Linked DNA regions of Crateriforma spongiae. Each later gene encodes a partner of the first gene's protein in a complex. Links are inferred from orthologs where the notes say so. Each region holds a gene or a part of one and is shown on either strand. Other genes may lie near its edges.

The links. Proteins that work in one complex are often made in the same cells at the same time.
Region 2: the proteins of lpdA (region 1) and HFP54_RS13345 are in contact, whole or in part, in a crystal structure (PDB 1EBD), measured with the Geobacillus stearothermophilus proteins. The link is inferred for Crateriforma spongiae from one-to-one orthologs. Residues at the interface, in WP_049624544.1 of Geobacillus stearothermophilus: Pro340, Ser341, Asp344, Tyr345, Arg403, Asp406, Val408, Glu431, Ala432, Gly433, Asp438; in WP_033016211.1 of Geobacillus stearothermophilus: Ile130, Ala131, Met132, Pro133, Arg136, Arg140, Glu141, Asn155, Arg157.

The regions. Positions count from the first base shown.
Region 1 is NZ_JAAXMS010000003.1:112,220-115,734, reverse strand. Bases 1-2,944 are described here. They hold lpdA (dihydrolipoyl dehydrogenase), read left to right. Parts: upstream 1-720; coding sequence 721-2,169; downstream 2,170-2,944. Other genes in these bases: HFP54_RS08505 (MFS transporter), read left to right, coding at 2,223-2,944; rpsD (30S ribosomal protein S4), read left to right, coding at 1-469. Also shown: more of HFP54_RS08505, read left to right, coding at 2,945-3,515. UniProt on the Escherichia coli protein: Lipoamide dehydrogenase is a component of the glycine cleavage system as well as of the alpha-ketoacid dehydrogenase complexes.
Region 2 is NZ_JAAXMS010000004.1:506,552-510,486, reverse strand. The notes cover bases 670-3,581. They hold HFP54_RS13345 (2-oxo acid dehydrogenase subunit E2), read left to right. Parts: upstream 670-1,343; coding sequence 1,344-2,819; downstream 2,820-3,581. Other genes in these bases: HFP54_RS13340 (metallophosphoesterase), read right to left, coding at 2,896-3,581; aceE (pyruvate dehydrogenase (acetyl-transferring), homodimeric type), read left to right, coding at 670-1,243. Also shown: more of aceE, read left to right, coding at 1-669; more of HFP54_RS13340, read right to left, coding at 3,582-3,666; HFP54_RS13335 (hypothetical protein), read right to left, coding at 3,659-3,895.

The DNA of each region.
Region 1 (3,515 bases):
CTACGGTGCGGCATTGATGGAAAAGCAAAAGATCAAGCACTATTACGGCTTGGGCGAACGTCAGCTGCGACGCTATTTCGAAAATGTCAGCCGCAAGGTCGGCAACACGGGCGAACTGTTGTTGTTGATGTGCGAACGTCGGTTGGACAACGTGGTTCGACGCGTCGGATTCACCAAGACTCGTCCGCAAGCACGCCAAGGCATCACCCACGGCCATTTCCGTGTCAACGGTGTCAAAGTCACCAAGCCCGGATACATGCTTCGCCCCGGTGACATCGTCGAAGTCCGCAACCGTGAAAACTTGAAGAACCTGTATCGTGGCGTCATCGCCAATGCGTCCCCCGACGCGTTGGACTGGGTGACCTTCGATAGCGAAAACCTGACCGCGACCATTTTGGGTCTGCCCGGCGCCAGCGACATCAGCCTGCCGGTGGACGCGAACAGCGTGGTCGAATTCCTGTCTCGCTAGTTTCGGATTCGTTCGCGATTCCCGAATAGGGACAGAAAACAAACGCCAAGGTATCTTCGGGTGGTGGTCCCAGCGGGCCGGATTCGAAGGTACCTTTTTTGTTGGCTGATGATTGCCGTCCGGCCTCCTTCGGGACTTCCGGTTTCGGCCCCTCGGTTTGCCACCGATGACACACATCCATGCCAGTTCGGTCGGCCGACCGTTTTGACCGCTTCCCTGATTTTTTACTTCGCTGAAACACAAACAAACTCATGCACGCTCCTGTTGTCGTTCTCGGTGGTGGCCCCGGCGGATACGCGGCCGCGTTTTTGGCAGCCGACGAAGGTTTGGACGTCACCATCGTCGAAGCCGAACCACGCCTGGGTGGCACCTGCCTGCTGCGTGGCTGTATCCCCAGCAAAGCTCTGCTGCACGTCGCGAAAGTCATCAAAGAAGTCGACGAACTGCGCGAAGACTGGGGGGTCGTCTATGACGAAAAACCGAAGATCGACATCGACGTCGTGCGTGGACGCAAAGACAAAGTGATCGACACGCTGACGTCCGGCTTGGGTGGCTTGGCCAAGCGTCGTAACGTGACGGTTATCCGCGCTCGTGGATCGTTCATCGATTCCAACACGATGAAGCTGGAAGGGGACGACGAATCGATCCCCGAAGGCGGCCAACTGACCTTTGACCACTGCATCCTGGCCACCGGCAGTGTGCCGGCCATGCCCGGCGCGTTCAACATCGGCAGCGACCGCGTGATGGACAGCACCGGCGCGTTGGAACTGAAAGACGTTCCGGAAACCCTGCTGATCGTCGGCGGTGGCTACATCGGTCTGGAAATGGCCACCGTTTACGCTCACTTGGGCAGCAAAGTCACCGTCGTCGAATTGGCCGAACGACTGTTGGCCGGTGCCGACCAAGACCTGGTGAAACCGCTGGTCAAACAGATCGACACGATGTGTGAAGGCCGCGTGCTGCTGCACACCAAAGTCGGATCGATGGCCGAAGTCGATGACAAAATCGAAGTGACGTTCGAAGGGCCAAAGCATTTCGGCAATGAACGCTTTGACCGCGTCTTGGTCAGTATCGGTCGTCGACCGGTCACCCAAGGCCTGGGGCTGGAAAACACCAAGGTTGAAGTCAATGAACGCGGCTTTGTCGTTTGCGATCGTTCACAACGAACGGCCGACCCGTCGATCCTGGCCATCGGCGATGTCGCCGGGGATCCGATGCTGGCTCACAAGGCGACCCACGAAGGCCGTGTCGCCGCGGAAGTTTTGGCCGGCAAGAACGTCGCGTTTGACAAGTTCGCGATCCCCGCGGTGGTCTTCACCGACCCGGAAATTGCATGGGCGGGAATCACCGTCGAAGAAGCCAAGGCGCAGGGCCGAAAGGTGGATGTGGAAGTCTATCCCTGGGCGGCCAGCGGTCGTGCCCAGGCCCTGGGGACCACCGACGGTTTGACCAAGTGGATCATCGACCCGGAAACGCACCGCGTGATCGGTTGCGGCATCGTCGGCACTGGTGCCGGCGAACTGATCGCCGAAGCCGTGCTGGCAATCGAAATGGGTTGCGAAGTCCACGACATCACCGATGCGATTCACCCCCACCCGACGCTGTCGGAAACGTTGATGAACGCGGGTGAGATCCACTTCGGAACCGCGACGGAAATCTATAAGCCGAAACGGCGTCCTTCGTCCGCATCGGCTGGCTGATCGGCCAGCTTGATCGACGCAGTCGTTCCCAGTCACGATCAAGCAACGACGGTTTGTCTTTCAAATCAATCGCCGGTTCGCCCCTGTGGCGTCTGTGGTCCGTGGTGATCGCCGGCGAAGCCATCTTTGTGCTGCCGTTCGTGCTGCCTCGTTTGTTTCGGCCGGTGATGCTGGCGCAGTGGGGCATTTCCAATACCGAATTGGGCTTGGCGTTTTCCGCTTACGGGATCGTGGCCGCGGTGGCCTATTTTGCCGGCGGTCCGCTGGCCGATCGATTTGGCCCTCGCGTCATGATGATGTTGGCACTGCTTTCAACCGCTGCTTGCGGATTGGCGTTGTGGGGACAGCCCAGCGCCACGCGTTTGCTTTGGACGTATGCCGCATTTGGCATCACCACCATTTTGCTGTTCTGGGCTCCAATGATTCGGGCCACCCATGACCTGGCACGAACACAAACCCAGGGCAGGGCGTTCGGAATCCTGGACGCCGGACGGGGCCTCTTTGCAGCACTGCTTGCCAGTCTGCTCAGTTTCGTCTTCGCTAGCCTGGTCGCCGACGGTGGCGAAGCCGACGCGTTTGAAGCAATCCTGCTGTTGGCAATCCTGTCGGTCGCCGCCTCCGGTGCATTGGTTTGGCTCGGACTGAACCAGCCGAACACTGAACGCTGCGAAACGACGAACCTTGGACAGAACGCAGCCACCCCCGGCCACAGCATCAACGTCCAGGCAATCGGTCGGGTTCTGCGTCGGCGATCCGTCTGGCTGCAAGGCTGGATCGTGCTGTGCGCCTACTGTGGCTACAAGAGCATTGATAACTATGGCATCTACGTGGTCGACGCCTACGACGCATCCTCGTCGCGCGCCGCATGGGTCACAACGCTGGCATTTTGGGCCCGACCGATCGCCGCGTTGTCGGCCGGGCTGGTGGCGGATCGCGCCGGACGCATGGGATGGCTTGCGGTGCTGTTCGCCGTTGTCGCGATGGGCAATGGTTGGCTGGCCATCGATCATCGACCGACAAACGGACCGGTCGCGGTCACCCTTTCGGCCACCCCAGTCTTGTTGACCTTGCTGGGCTGCACCGCGGCCGCGATCTATGGACTGCGCGGCGTCTACTTTGCCGTCTTTGATGATTTAAGAATTCCACCGACCTTGGTCGGCACCGCGGCGGGCCTGGTGTCGCTGGTCGGATTCCTGCCGGACATCTTTTTCGGCCCCGTGACCGGATGGGTCATCGACCAATATCCGGGGATCACAGGTCACCGAATGGTGTTTGCCGGAATTGCGGTCATGTCGGTGATGGGCGTCGCCGCATCGCTATGGCAACGCCGTGACGTGCGACAGGCC
Region 2 (3,935 bases), on another replicon or contig:
ATCACTGGACGATTTCCGCAAGACGATCGCCAAGCTGGAAAACAAAGAAATCAGCACCACGTTTGCCGTCGTGCAAACGCTGGTCGCGATGTGCCGCGACAAACGGATCGGCAAGAACGTCGTTCCGATCGTCCCCGACGAATCACGCACGTTCGGGATGGAAGGCATGTTCCGCCAGTTCGGCATCTATGCCCACGCGGGCCAGTTGTACGAACCGGTCGATTCAGACTTGGTGACCTATTACAAGGAAGCCCAAGACGGCCAGATCCTGGAAGAAGGCATCACCGAAGCCGGTTCGATGGCCAGCTTCAACGCCGCGGGAACCGCGTACAGCTGTCACGGGATCAACATGATTCCGTTCTATATCTATTACAGCATGTTCGGATTCCAACGGATCGGTGACCTGATCTGGGCAGCGGCCGACATGCGGGCCAAGGGATTCCTGATCGGTGGTACCGCCGGCCGCACCACGCTGAACGGCGAAGGTTTGCAACACCAGGACGGTCACAGCCTGCTCAACGCAATCGCGTTCCCCACCGTTCGGGCCTACGATCCGGCGTTCGCTTATGAAGTCGTCGTGATCATTCAAGAAGGCTTGCAACGGATGTACGCCGACGGCGAACAGTGCATCTATTACATCACCGCCGAAAACGATCCTTACAACCACCCGGAAATGCCCGAAGGTTGTGAAGAAGGCATTATCAAGGGGATGTACAAGTTCCGATCCAAGGACGTCGACAATGCGAAGGCTCGGGTGCAACTGTTCGGCAGCGGTGCGATCCTGAATTCCGCCTTGGCCGCACAAGAACTGTTGGCCGAAAAGTACGGCATCGCCAGCGACGTCTGGAGTGTGACCAGTTACACGCAACTGCGTCGCGATGCCCAAAGCTGTGCACGCTGGAACATGCTGCATCCGACCGAAACGCCGCGTAAGAGCTATCTGGAAACGATTCTCGATGGCGTCGAAGGTCCGTTCATCTCGGCCAGCGATTACGTGTGTGCCCTGGGCGAACAATTGACACCGTGGATCCCGGGCGACTATTGCGTGCTGGGGACCGACGGCATGGGACGCAGTGAAACACGCGAAGCATTGCGACGTCACTTCGAAGTCGACGCGGAATCCATCACCATCGCAACGCTCAGCCGACTGGCAAACGCCGACGTGTTGTCCGCCGACGATGTCGCCGCGGCAATCAAAGAACTGGACTACGACCCGGAAAAGGCGGATCCGTACTATGCATGATCGGCCGGACGCCGATCCGCATGGCCACGCCTGATCCCCATGATCTTTTGAACCTTTCGACCTTTTCCGAACACGAACACCATCCCCCCGCATTAGCAACATGACCGAAGTCAAACTTCCCGAGTTGGGTGACGGCATCGAATCCGGCGATGTCCTTGAAATCTTTGTCAGCGTCGGCGACGTCATCAACGCCGGCGACGACATCGTCGAAATGGAAACCGACAAAGCCACCGTTCCGGTCCCGGCATCGGTCGGCGGCAAGGTGACCAAGATCTCGATCAGCGAAGGCGACACGGTGCCGATCGGCGCCGTCTTGCTGGAAGTCGAAGAAGCCGCCGGTGCCAGCGGCGGTGGCGATTCGGCCCCCAGCCAACCGGAAGCCGCCCAACCAGAAGCCAAGGAACCAGAACCCGCCGCTCCGGCGACGCCTGAACCCGCGGCAGCGCCCGAACCGGAACCCACACCACAACCGCCGGCCGCGGCGACTCCGCCTGCTCCGGCACAACCTGCTGCACCAGCGCAACAACCCGCTGCCCAGCCACCAGCGGCCGCGCCGCCGTCCACTCCCGCGCCGGCTGCTCCGGTGCAACCGCCTGTCGCTGCACCGGTCGCCCCGCCATCGGGCGCCGTCATCGCCGCTGGTCCGGCAATCCGACGCTTCGCACGCGAAGTCGGTGTGGATCTGTCGCGTGTCCAGGGTTCCGGCGAAGGCGGACGCATCACCCGTGACGACGTCTTGGCCGTCGTGCGTGCGACCAGTGGCGCGGCACGTCAACAAGCCGCCGCTCCCACCGCTGCGGCGGCCCCCGCGGCCCCGTCGGCAAGCCCCACTTCGCCCACCCCGGCAGGTACCGCCGACGTGGATGACTTTGGGCCGATCCGTGTGGAACGGATGAGCAAGATCCGTAAGACGATCGCCGCTCAAATGCACAACTCTTGGACCACCGCGCCTCGCGTGACCAACTTCGACGACGCCGACGTCACCGACTTGGAACGGTTGCGATCCAGCAGCAAAGAAGATTACGCGGCACAGGGTCTGAAACTGACCACGATGCCGTTCTTGATCAAAGCCGTCGCGACCGCGTTGCGTCACCATCCGGTTATCAACGCCGTGGTCGACGAAGAAAACGGCCAAGTCATCTACAAGGATTACGTCAACGTCGGCATCGCGGTGGACACCGATCGCGGGTTGGTCGTGCCGGTGATGCACAACGCCGATCAAATGGGCGTGCCGGAAATCACACGCAACCTGGCTGAAATGGCCGGCCAAGTCCGCAGCGGCCAGTTCGCCGTCAACGATTTGCGTGGCGGCACATTCACGATCAGCAACTTGGGCGCGATCGGCGGTCAATTCAGTACGCCGATCATCAACGTTCCCGAAGTCGCGATTCTGCTGGTGGGCCGCAGTCGCAAGCTGCCGGTCGTCATGCCCGATGAAACGATCCAGCCTCGCTTGATGATGCCGCTTAGCCTGTCGTACGACCACCGCTTGGTCGACGGTGCCGCGGCGGCACGTTTCTTGAACGACGTGATCGCGTACCTGGAAGCCCCCAGTCGTTTGCTGCTGGCGCTGTAGGCAAGAATCACTCGTCACAGATCACGGACCGGTCCGGGTACGACGTGCCTGGACTGTGTGGGTCCGCGGACATGGTTCACCTCGGGTGCGGATCCATCACGATTCGTACCGGCAAGAATCCGACGTGTCGGATGGCGGCGCCGCCGTTGTAAAAACGCACTCCGCCGACCTCGCGACCATCGATCCGTTGGTGCGTGTGGCCAAACACGATTCGGTCGACTCCGCGTCCGTCGGTCGGATGTTGATGTCGCATCCAATGCAACAATCGCCGGCACGTTCGGTCGATCGGATGCACCATCTTGGCGGTCGCCCAGTGCAACCGAAACGCGATCGCCGCATCGTAGGCTCGATTGTGCAAATTCCCGGCCGGCCGCTTGCGGCTCCACTTGTGCCGATACTTTTCAAACGATTCTTGGGTACCCTGTTTTTCGATCACGTCGCCGTGAACAAACAGGGTGTCGGCAATCCGCATCGCGTCCAGCCCGTTGGCCAAATTCGATCGTGAATCGGACCACGTGGCGATGCGATCTTCAAACGGTTGGTGGGCGTCATGGTTGCCCCGCAGATACACGAACATGTGATCCGGGAATTCAACGCACCACTGGTCCAACCACTCGATGGCCGCATCAATGGTTTGGTGCGTCGAACCGACGCGGCTCCAGCGAAAATCGAACAAGTCGCCGCCCCACACACACACCTGACTCCACCGGACCGCTTGTCGGATGGCATGGGCATGTTGATCGGCGACACAGCGGGAACTGAACAAATGCAGATCCGAGATAAAGCTGACGCGTGCCGGCAGCGGCCGATTCTGGGTCAGCGGATGCTGTGTCCAGTGGCTAATCATGGTCAAACTTCAATGCGTCAAACTTCAATGCGTCAAACTTCAATGCGTCAAACTTCAATGCGTCAAACTTCAAGGCGACGACTCGGGGGACGTCAAAGTGGGGGCAATCGGAATCTTCCGTGTCGAGTATCCACGACTTCGGTGCCAATGCCGTGCCAGTCACCCGGCGTCGCCCCATTACAAAGATCGAATCATTAGAATCGTTCCAGCCGGCCACCACATCCGCCATCACAGATGATGACCGATCGGCCTTTGGCGGCTCCACCCCC